2 regions of the Novosphingobium oxfordense genome follow, and region 1 is predicted to be linked to the other one. Evidence: predicted binding sites of a transcription regulator. Region 1 holds the regulator's gene; the other holds the start of a gene.
The links. The regulator LexA, encoded in region 1, represses DNA repair genes until DNA is damaged. The targets are predictions, from matches to a motif close to GTTCCNCNCTTGTTCT.

Region 1 (10,881 bases):
GCGAAGGTGAAGTGACGATCCGCCCGATTGCCGGCACCCGCCCGCGCGGCAACACGGTAGCCGAAGACAAGGCCAACGAAGTCAGCCTGCTGGCCGATCCCAAGGAACGCGCCGAGCACCTGATGCTGCTCGACCTTGGCCGCAACGACGTGGGCCGCGTCTCCGCCGCCGGCACCGTGGAAGTGACCGACAGCTACACGATCGAGCGCTACAGCCATGTGATGCATATCGTCTCGAACGTGATCGGCCGACTCGACACCGAGAAGCACGATGCCATCGACGCTGTCTTCGCGGGTTTCCCGGCCGGCACCGTCTCCGGCGCCCCCAAGGTCCGCGCCTGCGAGATCATCGCCAGCCTCGAACCCGAAACGCGCGGCGCCTATGCCGGCGGCGTCGGCTACTTCGCGCCTGACGGCTCGGTCGATTCGTGCATCGTTCTTCGCACCGGTGTGCTGAAGGATGGCGTGCTGCACGTACAGGCCGGCGCCGGCATCGTTGCCGATAGCGATCCGGACTATGAGCAGCGCGAATGCGAAGCCAAGTCCGGCGCCCTGTTCGCCGCCGCACGCGAAGCGATCCGCGTCGCCGGAGAACCGGGTTTCGGCCAGTGACGGGTTCCGGACAGTGAAGCGCGCCGCTCTGGCGGCTGCGTTTTCACTCGTCGCCTGTTCATCGGGCGCCCAGCAGCAGCAAAGGCAGGCGGAAGCCCCGCCTCCGCCGCCCTGCGAAGGCGCTTCGTTCGAAGGCGCGAGTTTCACGCACTGCACCGCCACGCCCGGTCGCCACACGATCCACCTCGTGCTAGGGCCGCAGAACGGCGCGCCCTATCGCAGCCTGTCGCAACTGGCCGTAAGTCGCCCCTCGGGCAGCCCGGCGGTCGCCTTCGCGATGAACGGCGGCATGTTCGATGCGGATGGCAAACCCATCGGTTATGCCGTGATCGAGGGCCAGCGCATCCATGCGATCAACACCAATAAGGGCTGGGGTAATTTCCACCTCCTGCCCAACGGCGTGTTCTTCGGCGATGCTGCCGGCCACTGGCAGATCCGCACGAGCGAGGACTTCGCCGGCCACATCAACAACCGACCGGACTTCGGCACCCAGTCGGGCCCGATGCTGGTGATCGACGGCACGTTGCACCCGAAGATCGATGCGGACGGCCAGTCGCTCAAGCTGCGCAATGCCGTGGGCGTAGACCGGCAAGGCCGCGCGCACTTCGTCATCTCGGACGAGCCGGTCTCGTTCGGCAAGCTGGCGCGGCTGTTCCGAGACAAGCTGGATTGCCCCAACGCGCTGTTCCTCGACGGCAGCGTGTCCTCACTGTGGGACCCCGAACATGGGCGCGTGGACGGCGGACCGCCGCTCGGCCCCTTGATCGTCGTCGAGAAAAGCGCAAAGGGCTCTAACGGAAAGGACAGGCCATGATCCTCGTCATCGACAACTATGACAGCTTCACCTGGAACCTGGTCCATTACGTGATGGAACTGGGCGCCGAAGTCGAAGTGGTGCGCAACGATGCGCTTTCGGCCGGTCAGGCCATTTCCAGCGGCGCGCAGGGGTTCCTGATCTCGCCCGGCCCCTGCACCCCCAACGAAGCCGGCATCAGCCTGGACCTCGTGGGCGCGGCGGCGGACGCCGGAAAACCGCTGCTGGGCGTGTGCCTGGGGCACCAGTCGATCGGCCAGTACTTCGGCGGCAAGGTCGTGCGCGGCGGGCTGATGCACGGCAAGACGTCACCCGTCACCCATGACGGCACCGGCGTCTTCGCCGGATTGCCCTCCCCCTTCACCGCCACGCGCTACCACTCGCTGATCGTCGAGGATATTCCCGAGACGCTGGTGGTGAACGCCCGTTCCGACGACAACCACGTCATGGGCTTTCGCCACGCCTCCCTGCCGATCCACGGCGTGCAGTTCCACCCGGAAAGCATCGCCACCGAACACGGCCACGCGATGCTGGCGAACTTCCTGCGCAGTTGCGGAATGGATCCAAAACTCCCCGCCCGTCTCGACACCGGTTTGGCAACGGCATGACGACCATGATTCTGCCCGACCCTCTCCACCCCATCGAGGAAGCCGAAGCCGAAGAGGCTTTCGGCGCCATCCTCGATGGGCGCGTAGGTGACGACGCCGTCGTCCGCTTCCTCCTAGCCCTCACCGAACGCGGCGAGACGGCAAGCGAGATCGCCGGCGCCGCCCGCGCCATGCGTAGTCGCATGATCCCGATCGAAGCGCCTGCAAACGCCATCGACGTCTGCGGCACCGGCGGCGATGGGCACCACACGCTCAATGTCTCGACAGCGGTTTCGCTGGTCGTTGCCGCCTGCGGCGTGCCGGTGGCCAAGCACGGCAACCGCGCCGCCAGTTCCAAGGCCGGCGCGGCAGATACGCTGGAGGCGCTGGGGCTCAATCTCGACCGTGCAGCCGAAACCGCGGAAGAGACGCTGGGCGACCTCGGCATCTGCTTCCTCTTCGCTGCGCGCCATCACCCTTCGATGGGCCGCATCATGCCGATCCGCAAGGCGATCGGCCGCCGCACCATCTTCAACCTGATGGGCCCGCTGGCAAATCCGGCTAACGTGCGCCGCCAACTCGTCGGCATTGCTCGCCCCGCTTATGTGCCGATCTATGCCGAAGCCCTCATGAGCCTTGGCAGCGAGCACTCCTTCGTCATCTCCGGCGATGAAGGGCTCGACGAACTGAGCCTAGCCGGCGGCAACGAAGTGGCCGAGATCAAGAACGGCGAACTCTCCATGCGCCGTGTTTCACCCGAAGACGTCGGCCTGGCGATCGCACCGGTCGGTGCCATCCGGGGCGGCGACGCTGCGCATAATGCAGACGCGCTCCGCCGCCTGCTGATGGGTGAACATGGCCCCTATCGCGATGCCGTGCTGCTCAACGCCGCCGGCGCGCTGATCGTCGCGGGCGAGGTGGATACCTGGCGCGAAGGTGTCGAAGAAGCCGCCGAAGCCATCGACAAGGGCCTCGCCAACGCCCTGCTCAACTGCTGGATTTCCGCGCTCAAGGCCTGAGCCGCGCGAGAGGGTTACAATGTCCGACAAGCTTACAGAGATCTGCGACACCAAGCGCGAGGAAGTTGCCGAGCGCAAGGCCGTGGCCACGATGGCCGACCTCGACGCGCACGCTGCGCACCAGACCGCCCCACGCGGTTTTGAGGCCGCCCTGCGCGCCAAAGCCGAGAACGGTTTCGCGCTGATCGCAGAAATCAAGAAAGCATCGCCGTCCAAAGGACTGATTCGGCCTGATTTCCGTCCCGCCGAGCATGCCGTTGCCTACGAGCGCGGTGGTGCAGCCTGCCTCTCGATCCTGACCGATGCACCGTACTTTCAGGGACATGAGGACTTCCTGATGGATGCCCGCGCGGCCTGCACGCTGCCGGTGATCCGCAAGGACTTCATGGTCGATCCCTGGCAGGTCGCCGAAGCTCGGGCGATCGGCGCCGATGCGATCCTGATCATCGTCGCCGCGCTCGATGACGTCTTAATGGCCGAGATTGAGGCCGCCGCCCACGAACGCGGGATGGATTGCCTCGTCGAAGTTCACAACGAGTCTGAAATGGAGCGCGCAAGCCGGCTGAAATCGCGGTTGATCGGCGTGAACAACCGCGATCTCAAGCGCTTCGTAACGGATATTGCCACGACCGAACGCCTGGCACCGCTCGCGCCCGAAGGCACGCTGCTGGTCAGCGAGAGCGGCATCAACACGCACACCGACCTCGAAAGACTCGCAGGTTGCGGTGCTCGAACCTTCCTCGTCGGCGAAAGCCTGATGCGTGAAGCTGACGTCGAAGCGGCAACGCGCGCGCTGCTGACCGGTCGTTAACCGTCAGGTCAGCGGCAACATCAATTCGGTAAGCGCCTCTGCCGCGGAAAACTGCGGATAGAGGCGTACCCGCTCACAGAAGAGCGGAAAGTCGCGCAAGGTTTCGCCGCTCGCCGGCAACCAATCGCGATAGAGCCGCAAGGCCGGCTCTTCGAGGTCCATGGCTGGCCCCTTCTCCGGCAGGAGCACACAACGCCCTCCTGGGATTTCCGCGAGATATACACCTGCAGCCTCATCGCCATTGAACCATCCCGGAACCGACGCGCAAAGCATCACTCGATACTCGCGATCCGCGCGAGGATCGGTCGGGAATACATTGAAAGTACGAGATTTTTTCGGTGTAAATCCGACTTCGCGTCGCCATTCGATAAAGCGGCGGATCGTATCGCCAATGCCGCCGGGATCGCCGCGATGCTCCATCACCGCCACGCGGACGGGCTCGAAGTCGCGAATTTCGATGTCTGCAGTGTCGGCATCGGTCATGGTTCTGCTCCTTGCTTCCTGAAGTGCTTCGCTCATCGCCTGCCATGACGCGCGAAAGGCCGAGGGTGCCTGCCCAAGTCGAGCCCGAAAAGCCCGCGTGAATGCCTCCGGCGTTTCGTATCCGGCATCCATTGCCGCATCGATCACCCGCGTGCCCGGCCGGAAAGCCAGTTGCATACCCGCGCGGTGCAGCCGCGAAAGCTGCACGAAACGTTGGAGCGGCAAACCGGTGAGCGCACGAAACTGGCGATGAAAGTGAAACGGCGAAAATCCGGCCCAATCTGAGATCGTTTCGAGATCATGCTCGGCATCCGGCTCGGCTTCGATCCGCGTGATCACACGCGCCATCCTGTCCAAGTAGCGCTTTCGGAAAAGCTCAGATGATTTCGAGGTTTGCGTCATAGAACCCGTCTTGCCACGACCATCGCTGACAGACCTGACCGATCTTGCGAATATCATCGCGGCCTTACTGTCCTATCCCTGCGAAATCTGCCATCGAATGGCCATGATCGGCTTCGTATCTCCTCATGAAAGCGCACGAATCCGCCAATCCGGCCCGGACGCGAATTTTGCTTCAGGACCGTGTAAACTGTGTCAACCGTGTCACCTTGCAGCCCGAACGACAGGCAAAAAATGACCAAGAGCCTTACGCATATCGATTCGGACGGAACCGCGCGCATGGTCGATATCGGCGCCAAGGCCGAGAGCCGTCGGCTTGCTGTCGCGTCAGGTCGGATCTCCATGTCGGCGGAAGCGCTGGAGGCCATCCGCGCCGGAAATGCCCCGAAGGGCGATGTCCTTGGAACTGCACGCATCGCCGGCATCATGGCCGCCAAGAAGACGGCCGACCTCATCCCCATGTGCCATCCATTGATGCTCGATGCCGTCAACGTCGATTTCACGTTCGAAAACGACGCCATCCGTGCGACGGCAACGGCGTCTCTCTCGGGCAAAACTGGCGTGGAAATGGAGGCAATAACAGCAATTTCCATTGCACTCCTGACAATCTACGACATGGCGAAGGCTCTTGACAAAGGCATGGTGATCGGCGGCATCCGCCTCATCGAGAAGCGCGGCGGAAAGTCCGGCCACTGGGTTGCGGAAGGAATTGCGGAATGACGCGGCCGCCCATGCTGACACTCGAAGAAGCCCAGGCGCGCCTGCTGGCGCTGGTCGCCCCCCTCCCCATCGAACGCGTGGACATGGAAGGCGCGATCGGCCGCTACCTGGCAGAGCCGCTGCTGGCGCGCCGCACCCAGCCCGCTGCCGATGTGTCTGCAATGGATGGCTATGCCGTCACGGCCGGTGATCTGGCCGGACCCTGGCAGGTCGTCGGCGAAAGTGCAGCAGGGCATCCTTACGGCGATGTCGTGACGCCGGGCCAGGCGGTGCGAATCTCGACCGGAGCCCTGATCCCTGCTGGCGCCGAAGCGGTCATTCTGCAGGAAGACCTTGTTCGCGATGGTCGTCGCATCACATTGGCCGGCGATGCCCCCTCACCCGCCGACAAGCATGTGCGATGTCGCGGCATGGATTTTCCCGAAGGCAAAGAAGTCTTGCCCGCCGGTACCCGCATCGGCCCCATGCAAGCCGCCTTGGGCATGGCTGCCGGCCATAAGCACCTCCCTGTACGCCGCATACCCCAACTCGTGGCGATCGACAGTGGTGACGAACTCGCGTCCGATCCCGAACAGTGCGAACCCCATCAAATCCCCGCCAGCAACGGCGCAATGCTTGCGGCTCTCGCGCGGAGTATGCCGGTGCGGGTCGACCATATCGGCCCCGTGGAAGATCGCTTGGACGCACTGATCCAGGCTTTCGAGAGCGCGGCGGAGGCCGATGTGATTGTCACCAGCGGCGGCGCCTCGGTCGGTGATCATGACCTGATTCGCCCGGCACTCGAAGCATGGGGCGCCGAAATCGATTTTTGGCGGGTGGCGATCAAGCCCGGCAAACCCATCCTTGTCGCGACCAGGACGCATGGGTCACACCGGCAACTGATTATCGGGCTGCCCGGAAATCCAGTGTCCAGCCTCGTCACAGCCTACCACTTCCTGCTTCCCGTTTTGCGCGCGATGTTGGGCGCGGCAAAGCCGAAGGCAATGCCGATCCTGACCCGGCTAGGGAGCCCTCTTCCCGAGAGCGGTGACCGGCGCGAATTCCTGCGAGGCCTGTGGGACGGTGAAAACGTGACCGCGCAAGTCCTGCAAGACAGCGGCGCGCTGGCCTCGCTAGCGGCAAGCAATGTGCTGATAGACCGCCCACCCCATGCGCCGCCTGCAGCGATTGGCGATCCGGTCTGGGTCTACTTGCTCCAGAATGGCGGTATTGCTTGACGTTACCACATTCGTTGCTTAATTGTTCCCTCATTGTTCGCGAACGGACCTGCAAGTGTTCTTCGCGAAGGGAACATGGCCGCGGTTTGCGGCGAAGCAGGTGAGGCAGGCCAGATGTTGACGCGCAAGCAGCACGAATTGCTCCGGTTCATCCAGGTGCGGCTCGAAGAGAGTGGCGTCTCGCCCAGCTTCGAGGAAATGAAGGAAGCGCTCGACCTCAAGTCCAAGTCCGGCGTCCATCGCCTGATCTCGGCTCTCGAAGAGCGCGGCTTCATCCGGCGCCTGCCCAATCGTGCCCGCGCCCTGGAAGTGCTTCGGGCACCCGACGATCTCAGCAGCAAGTCCGCAACCACTGCAGCACCGCGCGAGACGCCCCCGTCACTGCGACCGGCGCCGCGTGCGTTGGAAGCTGCCAACGATGTGATCGAGATCCCGCTGCATGGACGGATCGCCGCCGGCGTACCGATCGAGGCGATCGAAGGTCAGTCGATGCTTCCCGTTCCCGCCGCCCTACTTGGGTCAGGCGATCATTACGCGCTCGAAGTATCGGGCGACTCGATGATAGAGGCGGGCATTCTCGATGGCGATCTTGCCCTCGTGAAGCGCACGGACACCGCCCGTGACGGCGAAATCGTCGTCGCGCTGATCCGGGGTGAAGAGGCCACCCTGAAATATCTGCGCCGAGAAGGGCCGCAGGTACGCCTTGACCCGGCGAACGCAGCTTACGAACCGCAGATTTACGGCGCGAGCGAGGTGCAGGTTCAAGGGAAGCTGGCTGGCATTCTGCGCCGTTACCATTGATTTTGAATTGCCTGCCTCCACGCCCCGGCGAGGAGGCAGGTCCCGATTGGCAGGCGATTCCGGCCAGCCTTCCTCATTGATGCCACCAGCCATGTTCACCCTGTTGCTCTGCAACAGTACGGAACGTCCGCCCGTCAAGATCGATGGTGATCCCGCCGGTTCGCTTGAGCATTGGCCGGTCGATGCGAAGCCAGCGTGGCTGACAGCCTTGTGGCAGGCGGCGATCGGCAATGACTATATCAGAGCGTCGGCAGGCTTGGGACAGTTGAGCCACTGGAACGTAAGCGGTGCTGCGAGCGACGAGAACATGCCAGGTTCGCCCCCCGCGCAGAAGCCTGACCGCGCAAAAATCCTGATTGCAGCGAACTTCAGGCTGATCAGTCAATAGCAAGGGAGCGTTACGCTGGCCCGCTATTTCCATGAAGTTGTCCATGGCATAGCCGCTTTTGCTTTCGCGCAGGGTTGCAAGTCGCGCCTCACTGCCGACAGCCATTCCAATGTAGTGCCCGTCACCGGCCACGAGAATATCTGGCGGTGTCAGAAACGCCAATCCCACAGCCCCGGCCAAGGCAGGCAACAAGCCGAACCATCGCACTCGCCCGGACCATAGCGCCAGCCACAATCCACCCACTACAAAAAGCAGAAAATGCGCACCTCCCATGACGGGCATAAATCGCACGGCACCGGGAAGCGCGGCCACGGCGTGCGCGATGTCCAGAAGAATGGCTATGGCGTGGTCGGCAAGCCACCAAAGCGGCGCGCCCAGCCCTGCAACGTCTAGCAACAGAGCAAAGGCAACCAGCGGCATGACGATAAATGTCGTCAACGGAATCGCCACAAGATTTGCCAGGGCACCGTACACTCCGGCACGGTGGAAATGGTAGAGGCCGATCGGCACAAGCACGAGATCGATCGCGATGCCGGTTACGAGCATGATCGCAAGAGCCCGCAGGATTCGCGCGATCATCCCCTCGTCGCGAGGCGCCATCCAGCGCTTCACCGGTCCAGCATTCGCCACCGTTATCAGCGTCAGCACGGCCGCGAAGCTCATCTGAAAGCTGGGGCCGATAATGGATTCGGGCCAAAGCACCATGACCACGAAAGCACCCGTCGCCAGCAAACGAACCGACAAGGCCTCCCGCCCCAAAGCGAGAGCTATGAGCACCAGCAGCGCCCCGGCGCAGGATCGCACCGTCGGCACTTGCGATCCCGTCAGCAAGGTATAGCCGATCCCGGCGAGTGCCCCCAATGCAGCCGCAACGATCGGCAGACGGCACCGCAGAGCCAACGCTGGCGACAGCGCCAACAGACGCAAGGCGAGGAAATATACAGCACCGATCACTGCGCTGACGTGAAGGCCGCTGATGGAGAGCAAGTGGGCCAATCCCGCATCGCGCATCGCCTGCGCGTCGTTTTGCTCGATCGCCCCCATATCCCCTGTCGCGAAAGCGATCGCGATACCGGCCACGCTGCCCGATAATTTTGAGCGAATATGTTCGGACAGTTCTGCACGCCACGCCCCCAGAACATCACCGCCGTTTCCAGTTTCGAGAACCTCTACCGGCTCCAGCACGCTTCCCGAGGCCGATATCCCCGCAAACCACGCCGCCCGGGCGAAATCGTATCCTCCGGGAAGCAGCGGTGGCGCTGGCGGCGCAAGCCTGCCTCGGAAGCGTATCAAGGCGCCCCCGGTCAGCGGGGGCGTCGTTTCCGGGCGTACCCCAGCCATTCCGACTCGATCCGGCAGGTTGACGCGCACTTTGATTGCACGCGCCGTTCCTGGCTCGCGCATAGATAGCAGCAACCGTTTTTGCGCCAGCGCCGGCTGCTCTTCGACGGACAGCACCCTTGCCGCAAAAATGCCCGATATTGGCCGAGAAATGGGCGCAGATCCGACCATTGCCGAGCGCCCCCACGCAAAAAGACAACCAAGCGCCAAAACCAGCGCCATGGAGATGAGGGCCGTCCGCAGGTATGGAAAGTGCGTTCGACCGTGCCGCCAGACGCTGGCACCGATTGCGATCGCCGCACTTGTTGCGCAAAATGCAATCCACCATCGAGGCCCGGGCATGGTAAACCAGCCCGCAATTCCGGTGCCGAATCCCACTGCGAGCCAGGGTGCGCGCTCGAAAGTGCAGTTCGAAAGAAAACACTCGACACCAGCCAAACTGCTCGACATGTGGCTCTGGCTGATCCATGGGCGATGCTGCAATGCAGCGCTCCCGGCAGGAGCCGGAAAGCAGGGATCATCGGTCGTGGCGGCGTGACTGGCCATGGTCGACATTAGGACGGAAGGTAGTAGCAATGGCAAGCGGCAGCGCATCGAGCGGACAGACGGCAGGAAAGACCGTCGTCACGCGCTTTGCCCCCTCGCCCACGGGTTTTCTCCATATTGGCGGCGCGCGCACCGCGCTGTTCAACTGGCTCTATGCACGCCATTTCGGCGGCAAATATCTCCTCCGCATCGAAGATACCGACCGCGCCCGCTCGACCGAGCCGGCCATCGAGGCGATTTTCGACGGGTTGAACTGGCTGGGCCTTGGCGGTGACGAGGAAGCGGTATTCCAGTTCGCGCGGTCGGATCGTCACGCCGAAGTGGCTGCGGAACTGATCGCCAATGGTCATGCCTATCGCTGCTACCTCACATCCGAGGAACTGGCCGAGCGCCGCCAGAAGGCACAGGAAGAACGCCGCCCGTTCCGCATCGACAGCGAATGGCGCGATGCCGATCCGTCGACCTGGCCCACCGATCGCTCATACGTCGTGCGCGCCAAGGCGCCGCGCGATGGCGAAACCACGATCCAGGACCTCGTCCAGGGTGAAGTGACCGTCAAGAACGAGGAAATCGACGATTTCGTCATCCTGCGTTCGGATGGTACGCCGACTTATATGCTCGCGGTCGTCGTCGACGACAACGACATGGGCGTCACCCACGTCCTGCGCGGTGACGACCACCTGAACAACGCCTTCCGTCAGCTTGTGATCATTCACGGCATGGGCTGGGACGTTCCAGTCTACGGCCACGTGCCGCTGATCCACGGTTCGGATGGCGCCAAGCTTTCCAAGCGCCACGGCGCGCTGGGCGTCGATTCGTATCGCGACGACCTTGGCGTGCTGCCCGAAGCGCTGTTCAATTATCTGCTGCGGCTCGGCTGGGGCCATGGCGACGAGGAATTCATCGGCCGCGAACAGGCGGTCGAGTGGTTCGACATGGCCGACGTCGGCAAGTCGCCCTCGCGCTTCGACCTTGCCAAGCTGCAGAACCTCAACGGCCACTATCTGCGCGAAGCGGACGACGCCCGGCTTGCCGGCCTCGTTCAGCCGCGCCTCGAAGCGGCCGGTTACACCGATCCCGACATGACTTTGCTTACGCAGGCCATGCCCGTCCTGAAGGTCCGCGCGAAGGACCTGAACGAACT
Region 2 (10,881 bases), 700 kb from region 1:
GCGGAAGAACTCTGCAAAAGGCCCCGCGATCGAATTCCACACTTCGACCACGCCGCGCTTTTCGACCACGACCTTACGGCGTTCCGGCTCCCCCAGAAGCGCTGCGGTCAACATCGCAGGCAGAGCGAAGAAGGCGCAGGCGGCATAACCCACGCTCCAGCCATGGCGTGCGGAGAGCACCAGCGCCAGTGCGCCGGCACCGGCAGAGCCGATGCGCCAGCCATACTGGCTCATCCCCGATCCGGTGCCCAGCTGGTAAGGCTTCAGCGTTTCGATGCGATAGGCGTCGATCACGATGTCGAAGCTGGCACCCGCCACGCCCACCAATACGGCGGCAATGATGGTTGCACTGATATCGGCCGCGGGATCGACGAAGGCCAGGTTCAGCACCGCCGCCATCACGAACAGGCCGCAGACCATCATCCATGACACGCGCTGGCCCATCTGGCCGATCACCGGCAGGCGCACGCCGTCGATGATCCAGGCCCAGAAAACCTTCAGGTTGTAGACGAGGAAGGCCAGCGTGAACGCGGTGACGGTCTTCTTGTCGATCCCGTCCTGCGCCAGGCGCGTGGTCAGGGTCGCGCCGATCATCGCGTAGGGAAAGCCGGAAGACAGGCCCAGCGCGAAGGAAGCCAACGATTCCTTCTCGAAATAAGGCTTTACCGAATCCCAGACGCCGCGACGCTGTTCGATGCTATGGGCGTCCACGCAGTGCTCCCGAAGTTCCAGACACGCAAATATGCGAATTTGCCGTAACCTAGCGTGGCCTTGGCGCAAGGGAAGGCTGGATGAAGCGACGATCAACAGGTATGGGCGGGCGAATGTCCAAACCTCCTTTTAAATCCGGCGGCCCGAAGCGTGGCGGCGGCGGCTCGCGCGATGGTTCCTTCCGTGACGGCCCCCGTGGCGGTTCTCGTAGCAGCGGCCAACGCGGCGGCGCCCGTGGCGATGCCCCCCGTGGCGACGCTCCGAGCGGGCGCGGCGCACGGGGCGACAGTCGCCGCGAAGGCCAGCGCGACGATGCTCGCAGCGATGCGCGCGGTGCCGCCCGCGGCGAACGCCCCGCATTCGGCCGCGGCCCACGCAACTCTGCCGACAGCAAGTCGTTCGGCAACAAGCCCTATGGCGAACGCAAGTCCGGCGAATACCGCAGCGATGACCGCCCGCGCGGTGATCGCAACCGCGACGATCGGGCCCCTGGCCGCAACGAAGGCCAGCGCGGCGATCGGCCCACGTACGGCCGGGGACCGCGCAAGGCCGACGACGGCAGGTCGTTCGGCGAAAGGCCATCCGGTGGCAGATCGTCCGGTGGCCGCTCAGGCGAACGCGAAGGCGGTGATCGTCCCCGCAGCGCTCGCCCCTACGGCGAACGATCGCGCGACGAGCGCGGAGGCAATGAACGCTACGGCAGCGACCGCTACGGCAATGACCGTTACGCTGGCGCCGCTCGTTCCGATGAGCGCCGCAATGACGAGCGTCGCGCCCGCCCGGCCCGGCCCGTTCGCACCGCACCGCGCGCCGCAGCGCCCACGGCCAAGACGCCCGGCATGCCCGTGCGCGAAGGCGAGCGCATTGCCAAGCTGCTCGCCCGCGCTGGCGTCGCCAGTCGGCGCGAGGCGGAGCGCCTGATCATCGAAGGCCGCGTGCGGCTGGGCGAGGATCTGATCGAAACGCCCTCCACCGTGCTGCCTAACCTGCGCGGCGTGACCGTGGACGGCAATCCGGTGAAGGACGCGGAAGAAACCCGCCTTTTCATCTTCCACAAGCCCTCTGGCCTCATCACCGCCGAGCGCGACCCGGTAGGCCGCCCGACCATCTATACCGCCCTGCGCAACGCCCTGCCCGAAGGCGCGGGCCGCGTGATGCCGATCGGCCGGCTCGACCTCAATACCGAAGGCCTGCTGCTGCTGACCAATGATGGCGAATTCAAGCGTCAGCTGGAACTGCCCGCCACCGGCGTACCGCGCACTTATCGCGCACGCACGTTCGGAGACATCACGCAGGACCAGCTTGAAGACCTGATCGAAGGGATCGAGATCGAGGGCGTGGTCTACGGCAAGATCGACGCCAACATGGAACGTCGCACCGGCCGCAACCAGTGGATCGAAATGACCCTGACCGAAGGCAAGAATCGCGAAGTTCGCCGCGTTCTCGAACATCTGGGTCTTCAGGTCAGCCGTCTGATTCGCACGTCCTACGGCCCGTTCCGCCTGCTCGATCTGCCCAAGGGCATGGTCGTCGAAGTCAGCGAGCGTGAGCTTGAGAACTTCCGCCGTACCCTGCCGGACGCGAAGGCATGAAGCCGGCAAACGCACGTACGGGCCTGCGCATCGTCGCGGGCGAGTGGCGCGGCCGCAAGCTGGCGACGCCTGAGGGCGATACCACGCGCCCGACGGCGGACCGCACGCGCGAGACGCTGTTCTCGATGCTGGCGAGTCGTCTTGGCACGTTCGAAGGGCTGAAAGTGGCCGATTTCTTCGCGGGATCGGGCGCTCTCGGCCTAGAGGCTCTGTCACGCGGGGCGGCGCATTGCCTGTTCGTCGATCAGGATCCCGCCGCGATCCGCGCGATCCGCACCAACATCGCCAATTTGCAGGCGCAGGCGCAGAGCGACGTGCGGGCAAGCTCGGTCATGTCGCTGGGGCAGGCGAAAGACACGCTCGACCTCGTCCTGCTAGACCCGCCTTACGATACCGGCGCAGGGGCAGTGGCGATAGACAAGCTGAACCGGCTCGGCTGGATCGGCGAGCAGACGTGGGTCACCCTCGAAACCGGGCGCGACGAAAGCGTGTCGATCCGCGGCTTCGAGGTTGAGTCCACGCGCGACGTCGGCAAGGCGCGGCTGCATATCCTGCGCCGCACCGCCTGATCGCCCATATACCTGACGGCGTTACTTCTTGTGGGCCGACTTGGCCTTCTTGGGCGTGCTGCGGACTACCCCGATCTGGCTCGGGTTGATGCAGCTGTCCTTCACCGTAGCCGAGCAGACCTTGTAAGTCTGGCCGTCGATCGAAACCTCGGTCGGCCGGCCACGACTGTCGCGCGCGGTCACGTCGGCCTTCTGTTGGGGAGGCGGAGGCGCTGCCATGGCAGCCGTTCCGAGAGGAGCCGCGACGACGGCGGCAGCAAGCATAAGCAAGTAACGGGACATCCGGTTTTCTCCAATGACGAGACGAATCCCGCCCGGTGAAATTCACCGGACGGGTTCTGGTTCCCGCCAACAAAGATAGTTCTGTTTAAATTTTCACAGATCATTTGCCGCCGCGATTGCGGCAATTGTCCTGAAGTTTCTTCGTGCAGACCGGATAGTCCTTTTCCATCGCCGTTGCCGGCGGCGGAGTAAGCGCCCCCTTGTAGGGTCCGCCCTGATAGTTTTCGTCCGCCGGCATGGCGGGCGGCACCGACTGGCCGGCCGCCTGCGGGTCCGGTACGCCGGTAGTCGGCATGCCCTCACCCGGCGGGTTCGCCTGCGCCATCGGCGTGGACGGCTTCTGTCCGTTGAGCTGCTGGGCCACGGCGGTCCAGGCGATCTTCTGTTGGTCCGGGCTCATCTTGTAGATCTGGCCGCGCTGATCGGCCGTCATCGCCCAATAGCCTTTCTGCTGCTCGCCAGACAGGCTCCAGAAGTAGGCTTTGTACTCCGGCGTCCACGAATCGTAGTCGGCTTTCATGTCGGCCGGCCAGGCATCGTAAGTGCTCTTCTGGTCGGGTGTCATCGCACCGGAATCGGAAGGCGCGGCGGGCGATGGTGGCGCCTCGGGCGCGGGGGCGACATCGCCGGCGGTGCTTTGGGCCTGGATGGGGCCGGACAGCGCGGCGAGTGACAGAACAGCCGCCCCGGCCAACAGGGAAATACGCATGGCATCTCTCTCCGTATGATCGTTATGCGAAAGCGACGCCCGGTGCCGGGGATTGTTCCGCCGATGCGACGAAGCGGCCTTGCGCCGCGATGCCCCGTTCCCTAGATGTTCACGGGTGAACGATCTGCAATCCCCCATGACTGACCCCGCTTCGGACCCGCTTGTCGAGGGGCTGAACCCGCCCCAGCGTGAGGCGGTGCTGACCACCGAAGGTCCGGTGCTGATGCTGGCAGGGGCCGGCACGGGCAAGACGGCGGCGCTTACGCGCAGGCTGGCGCATCTCGTCCGCAGCCGCCTTGCCTGGCCCAGCGAGATCCTTTGTGTCACGTTCACCAACAAGGCTGCGCGCGAAATGCGGGAGCGTGTGGGCCACCTGATCGGCCCCGCTGTAGAGGGGATGCCCTGGCTGGGCACCTTCCACGCTATCGCCGCCAAGATGCTGCGCCGCCATGCCGAACTGGTGGGGCTTCAGCCAAACTACACGATCATCGATACCGACGATCAGCTTCGCCTGCTCAAGCAGCTTATCCAGGCCGAGGGGCTGGATGAAAAGCGCTGGCCCGCGCGCCAACTGGCCGGTTGCATCGATCGCTGGAAGAATCGCGGCCTCAACCCCGCCGATCTCGATGCCGGCGAGAACGAGGCCTATGCCAACGGGCGGGGCCAGAAGTTCTACCAGCTCTATCAGGACCGCCTGAAGACGCTGAACGCCTGCGATTTCGGCGACCTGCTGCTGCACATGCTCAACATCCTGCGCACCAATCGTGAAGTGCTGGAGCAATACCAGCAGCGCTTCAAATACGTGATGGTGGACGAATATCAGGACACCAACCAGGTCCAATACTTATGGCTGCGGCTGATCGCGCAGGAGCGCAAGAACATCTGCGTGGTGGGGGATGACGACCAGTCGATCTATTCCTGGCGCGGCGCGGAAGTGGCCAATATCCTTAAATTCGAAAAGGACTTTCCCGGCGCCAAGGTGATCCGGCTGGAGCAGAACTATCGCTCCACACCGCAGATCCTGGCCGCTGCCTCGGGCCTGATCGGCGAGAATACCCAGCGCCTGGGCAAGACGCTGTGGACCGAACGCCATCCCGGTGAGAAAGTCCGCGTGATCGGCGTGTGGGACGCGCCGGAGGAAGCACGCCGCGTGGGCGACGAGATCGAGCGGCTGGAACGCGAAGGCGCCCCGCTCGATCAGGTCGCCATCCTCGTGCGCGCGCAGTACCAAACGCGTGAGTTCGAAGACCGCTTCATCTCGATCGGCATGAAGTACCGCATTATCGGCGGCTTCCGCTTTTACGAGCGCGCCGAAATTCGCGACGCCCTCGCCTATCTGCGCGTAATCGCTCAACCTGCAGACGACCTTGCGTTCGAGCGGATCTACAACGCCCCCAAGCGCGGCCTTGGCGCCAAGGCGCTGGAGGCGCTGCACACCCTCGCCCGCCGCCGGGCCATCCCGCTGGCCATGGCCGCGATCGAGATTGCCGATACCGACGAACTGCCCGCCCGTGCGCGCAACACCTTCCTCTCGCTGATGCGCGATTTTGCGCGCTGGCGCGATCTGTCGGGCACCGAGAACCCGGCCGACCTCATGCGCACCGTGCTGGACGAGAGCGGCTATACGGATGCCCTGCAGGCCGAAAAGACACCGGAAGCAGCGGGCCGCCTCGAAAACCTGGTCGAACTCGCCCGCGCCATGGAGGAATACGAAAGCCTGGGCGACTTCCTCGAACACGTCAGCCTCGTGATGGACAACGATGCGGCGTCGGACGAGGAGAAGGTCACGATCATGACCATGCACGCCGCCAAGGGGCTGGAGTTCGACAACGTGTTCCTGCCCGGTTGGGAAGAAGGCGTGTTCCCCTCCCAGCGCGCGATGGACGAAGGCGGCCTTGCCAGCCTGGAGGAAGAGCGCCGCCTCGCCTACGTTGCGATCACCCGCGCACGGCGCAAGTGCACGATCCTGCACGCCGCCAATCGCCGCATCTATGGCCAGTGGACCAGTTCGATTCCCTCTCGCTTCATCGCGGAGCTGCCGGACGACCATGTCGAGGCGGAAACCACGCTTTCCGGCGGTGCCTCGCTCTGGCGCGCGCAGTGGACGGAAATGGCCGATCCTTTCGCCGAAGTGGCCCGCGCCCAGCCTGCACGGACGATGACGCGCGGCCCCGGCTGGCAGCGCGCCGCAGCGCAGGAATACGATCCCAAGCCGCGCCGCATCGCCGAATCGACGCGCAGCGCCGCCAGCTTCGCCGCCAAGCCCCGCACCGATATCGCGATCGGTGCACGCGTCTTCCACGAGAAGTTCGGCTACGGCAAAGTCACCGGGCAGGAAGGCAACAAGCTGGAGATCGATTTCGAGCAGGCCGGTGCCAAGCGCGTGCTGGACAGCTTCGTGAAACCCGCCAGCGAAGTGTGAGCGGGCCTCAGGCCAGATATCAGATCACACCGGGAACCAGTCGCGAACGCACTTTCGCCGCATATTCGCGATAACTTGGATCGATGCGGAGGACCTTCTCCTCCTCATCGGTGCGCATCCACAGCAGGATCCAGGTCAGCGCGTAGATCGCGACGTTCCACGGCGACAGGTAAAGCAGCAGATAGCCGACGTGGTTGACGATATAGGCCATGTACATCGGATGGCGCACCAGACGATAGAGACCGCCACTTTTCACGCCGCGATTGGCCGCCACCAACCCGAAACTGCGCCGCAGCGAAAGCTTGGCGATGATCGACAGCGCAACGCCGCCGACGATTAACGTGGTCGAGACGATATCGGGCGCCAGTTGCACGCCGTTCGGCACGACCAGCAGCGCCGCACCGGTGCCGCCGAAGCCCAGCAATACCGTCTTTAGCCCCGTCGCCACGTCACCCGGTCGCTGCAGCAGGATCAGCGCCACACCCAGCAGCTCGGCAATCAGAAACACCAAGAGCTGCGGATGCTGCGGTATGGCCGGCAGCATCCGCCCAACCACCAGATAGGCAAGCAAAAGCAGAAATGCACATTCCGCAAAATGGATCAGGCGAGCCAGTGTCATCGAAGTCCCCCACCCAACCGAAACGGTCGGGCACGGATAAATTTCTGACTGAGTGCTGGTAAACAGCCATTTAAATGGTTTGCAGGATCATCCGAACGTACGAGCGTTTAGGTTTTGCAAACCATCGCGAACTCCATCCGGCAGCTGGGGGATGCCCGCCCATCTGCTTCATGCCAGCAATACGCGCCCGTCCTTGGGACCGTGGACGCAATCTTCCGCCGGTACCCCCCAGTGATCTGACGCCTATTGCCCGTCCGGCGCTGCCTCGATCTGCGACAGCAGTGGATCGGGCCCGAAGGTGGCCGAACCGTCCGGCGCAAAATCCATGATCGCCTCGCCCTGGCGTGAACGCGGACGCCATGCCGGCAGCCCCGCCCCGTTGGGATCCCCCGTCTTCGCGAAATTGGCGACATAGGCGCTTATGGTCCGGCCCATTTCGTTGTCGCGCTCGCTGGTGGCATCGCCGTACTTGACCGCCTGCGTGCCTAGGAAGAAGGGAATGTCACTGGCATGCGCCGCACCCTTTTCCCCCCTGCCTTCGGCCGACAGCGAAGTGGCGACATAACCGAAGCGGTATTCCCAGACCGGAACGCCCTGATCGGCCACCAGCCCCGAAATCTGGCGCGCGCCCGCGATCATGCCGCCGGTGACGCCGCCAATATCATCGCTGGTGGCGCCAATGATCATCGGCACCTCCCGAAATTCGGCCGAGGCATAAGCCTTGCGCTGGTCCACCGCGATGCGTCCGTCCGGAAACGGGCTCGCGAAAGTGCGCGGCGTATCCGACGGCGCAAAAAGCGCAGCGAGGTTCAGCCCGTCCACCACATCGTCCGCCGACAGCGCGCGCAGCTTGGCCACGACCTCCGGATCGTCAGGCGCAATGCCCTTGCCTTCCGCAAAGCGCAGGCCGTCCGCTTCGGCCGAGGCGAGATCCGGGTCGGCCAGCGGCGTGCCGTCCCCTCCGGACAGAACCACCGCCTTGTCGAACAAACCGTTGGCCATGGGCGAGGTGACGAGGTTGTGCACCGACATCCCGCCCGCGCTTTCGCCGATGATCGTCACATTGTCGGGATCGCCGCCGAATGCCTCTATATTGCGCTGAACCCAGGAAAGCGCGGCAATCTGGTCGAGATAGCCGTAGTTGCCCAGCAGGCCGTCATCCTGATCGGCCTTGGTCAGCGCCGGATGGGCAAAAATGCCGAACCGGCCAACGCGATAGTTGAAGCTGAAGAACAGCACGCCCTGCCTGGCCAGCTCAGCCCCGGAATAGGTCGGCGGCGAGGCCCCGCCGTTCACGAAACCGCCCCCGTAGATCCAAACGACCACCGGCAGCTTGCCCTCCGCCTTTTCCGGCCGCCAAATATTGGCATAGAGGCAGTCCTCCGCCGGCGGGGTGCCAAGCGGGGCAGCATCGCCATCGAACGGCTTCTGCATGCAGTCATGGCCGTATTCGTCGGCCTTGCGTACGCCGTCCCAGTCCGCAGCGGCTTGCGGTGCACGCCAGCGAAGGTCTCCCACCGGCGGCGCGGCGAAGGGAATACCCTTCCAACTGATCACACCGTCTGCAACGATGCCTTCAAGACTGCTGTTTTCCACCTGAACGACGGTCTGCGGATCGGCCTGGGCGCCGCAGGCCGCGCCGAGGCAAAGCGATAGTGCCAGAACCAGTTTCGCGCCTCTGCTTCCGGACCGCATCCGCCAAGTCTCCTGCCTCGATGCCGCAAATCTGGCACAGCCGGGCTTCGCGCATCAAGCGCGATACCGATAAAGGGCATGAGATTGCCCCGCTAAATATCTGGAAATGCAAAACGGGGAGCCGATGGCTCCCCGAAATCTGCATCAGGCCAGCGCGGACACGCCGAGGAATTCGGGGATCGGGCCATTCCACCCGAAGTCCGTCGTTTCTTCCTCACGCTGACGGTTGCGACGGCCATCGCTACGAGCCGGCTTGGGTGCCGACCGCGCTTCGCGCTCCGGCGCGCTTGCCCGCGCGGGACGACGTTGGGCCCGCTCCTCACGACGTTCCTCGGGTCGCTCTTCACGGCGTTCGGTACGCTCACGCTTTTCGCGGCGCGGCTTCTCTTCGCGCTCGGCCGAGCGGGTCGACGCGCGCGAGGAACGCGCAGGCGCGGCCTCCGCACCATCCAGCGCCACTTCGAACACCGGAATCTTGCCGCCGGTCAGCTTCTCCACGCCTTCAATCGCCTCAGCATCTTCGGGCGCGACAAGCGTGAAGGCGCGGCCCGTGGCGCCGCCACGACCGGTGCGACCGATGCGATGGACGTAATCGTCCGGGTGCCAGGGCGTGTCGAAGTTGAAGACGTGGCTAACGCCCTTCACGTCGAGGCCGCGCGCGGCAACATCGGAGGCGACCAGGATGTTGATCGCGCCATCCTTGAAGCCCTGCAGTTCGGCCAGACGCGCGGGCTGGTCCATGTCGCCATGAATTTCGCCTGCGGCAAAGCCGTGGCTCTTCAGGCTCTTGGCCAGTTCGCGCACCGTGGTCTTGCGGTTGGCGAAGATAATCGCCGTGGTGACGTTGTCCGTCCTCAACAGGTGCCGCAGCACCTCCCGCTTCTTCCGCGACTGGACCGCCACCTTGTGCTGGACGATGTTGGTGTTGGTCGAGGCCGGACGGGCGACTTCGATATACTTGGGGTTCGACAGGAAGCGGTCCGCCAGCTTCTTGATCGGCGGCGGCATCGTTGCCGAGAACAGCAGCGTCTGCCGGTTGGTCGGCAGCTTCGAACAGATGCTTTCGATGTCGGGGATGAAGCCCATGTCGAGCATGCGGTCCGCCTCGTCGATCACCAGCATTTCGCAGCCGGTGAGCAGGATCTTGCCGCGCTCGAACAGGTCCATCAAGCGGCCGGGCGTGGCGATCAGAACGTCAACGCCTTCCTGCAGCGCCTTAACCTGGTCCCCCATCTGCACGCCGCCGATCAGCAGCGCCATCTTCAGATCGTGGTTCTTGCCGTACTTCTCGAAATTCTCGGCAACCTGCGCAGCCAGTTCGCGCGTCGGTTCGAGAATCAGCGACCGCGGCATCAGCGCGCGGCGCCGGCCATGGGCCAGAATGTCGATCATCGGCAGCACAAAGCTGGCGGTCTTGCCCGTGCCGGTCTGCGCGATGCCGATAAGGTCCTTCATCATGAGGACCGGGGGAATGGCCTGTGCCTGAATCGGAGTCGGTTCGCTGTAACCCGCGGTTTCCACCACGTGCAGCAATTCGTCAGACAGGCCGAGATCGGCAAAGCTCATAGGCAGACTGGTTTATCCGGAGTTCAGGGAAGCACGGGTATTCGCCGATTTCGCCACTGCCGATGTTACCATCGCCAATGCTGCCATCAAAGCATCGCAACGAGTGCGGGCCGAAGCCTTTCGCGCGGGCCGAACGTATACCTGCGCGGCCCTTTGCCCGAACCGCCCCGAAAGTCAAGGAAATCCGCGTAGGCGGGGCGATTTAACTGTCCCGCTCAGCGATCGGCGGCAACGAGCTGGCGAATGCGGGTCAGCTTGCAGTTGGATCCGCTGCGCGAAAGAAGCGTATCGCGATCCACGCAAAGCTGCCCATCCGGCGATCGGGAGAGCAGGAAACCGGAATAGAATGCACCCGCGCGGCAGGCTCGCTCCAGTTCCGCGCTGATGATCCGGCGATCACGCATGTAGAGCAGCAGATTGCGCTGACCGTCCGGCTGCACGCCCGCAATTCCGGCGATTGGCAGACACTTGCCGATCTTGCGCTCCGCATAGTGCGGAGCCCGTTGGGGCAGCGAGATGGGATCTTCGCCATCGGGCGGCGCCGGCAAGGGCATGCGCGGGGAAATCCGGATGGTCATGCGCTGCTCGATCCGGATTTGCCAGGCGTCCCCCGCCTCTCGTCCCTGAAAAGCGGAAATGGCGAACGGATGAACTCCGGTCGGATGAGCCCCCACCGAATCGGCCCAGCCTGCCGGCCAACCGCCGGCTGCATCGTC

Region 2: WBP07_RS03315 (ATP-dependent helicase) is a predicted target of LexA. The motif match lies at 3,960-3,975, and genes of this name have one in related genera.

Annotation. Positions count from the first base shown of each region.
Region 1 is NZ_CP147005.1:1,439,343-1,450,223, forward strand. Features, by position in the region: gene WBP07_RS06620 (anthranilate synthase component I family protein) at 1-611, shown strand, start outside; gene WBP07_RS06625 (phosphodiester glycosidase family protein) at 625-1,425, shown strand; gene WBP07_RS06630 (anthranilate synthase component II) at 1,422-2,033, shown strand; gene trpD (anthranilate phosphoribosyltransferase) at 2,039-3,031, shown strand; gene trpC (indole-3-glycerol phosphate synthase TrpC) at 3,051-3,842, shown strand; gene WBP07_RS06645 (GyrI-like domain-containing protein) at 3,846-4,673, opposite strand; gene moaC (cyclic pyranopterin monophosphate synthase MoaC) at 4,959-5,444, shown strand; gene WBP07_RS06655 (molybdopterin molybdotransferase MoeA) at 5,441-6,661, shown strand; gene lexA (transcriptional repressor LexA) at 6,776-7,462, shown strand; gene WBP07_RS06665 (ComEC/Rec2 family competence protein) at 7,536-9,674, opposite strand; gene gltX (glutamate--tRNA ligase) at 9,767-10,881, shown strand, end outside.
Region 2 is NZ_CP147005.1:737,828-748,708, reverse strand. Features, by position in the region: gene WBP07_RS03340 (MFS transporter) at 1-711, opposite strand, end outside; gene WBP07_RS03335 (pseudouridine synthase) at 825-2,303, shown strand; gene rsmD (16S rRNA (guanine(966)-N(2))-methyltransferase RsmD) at 2,300-2,872, shown strand; gene WBP07_RS03325 (hypothetical protein) at 2,894-3,091, opposite strand; gene WBP07_RS03320 (hypothetical protein) at 3,255-3,863, opposite strand; gene WBP07_RS03315 (ATP-dependent helicase) at 4,000-6,285, shown strand; gene WBP07_RS03310 (methyltransferase family protein) at 6,305-6,904, opposite strand; gene WBP07_RS03305 (carboxylesterase/lipase family protein) at 7,148-8,599, opposite strand; gene WBP07_RS03300 (DEAD/DEAH box helicase) at 8,744-10,165, opposite strand; gene WBP07_RS03295 (hypothetical protein) at 10,381-10,881, opposite strand, start outside.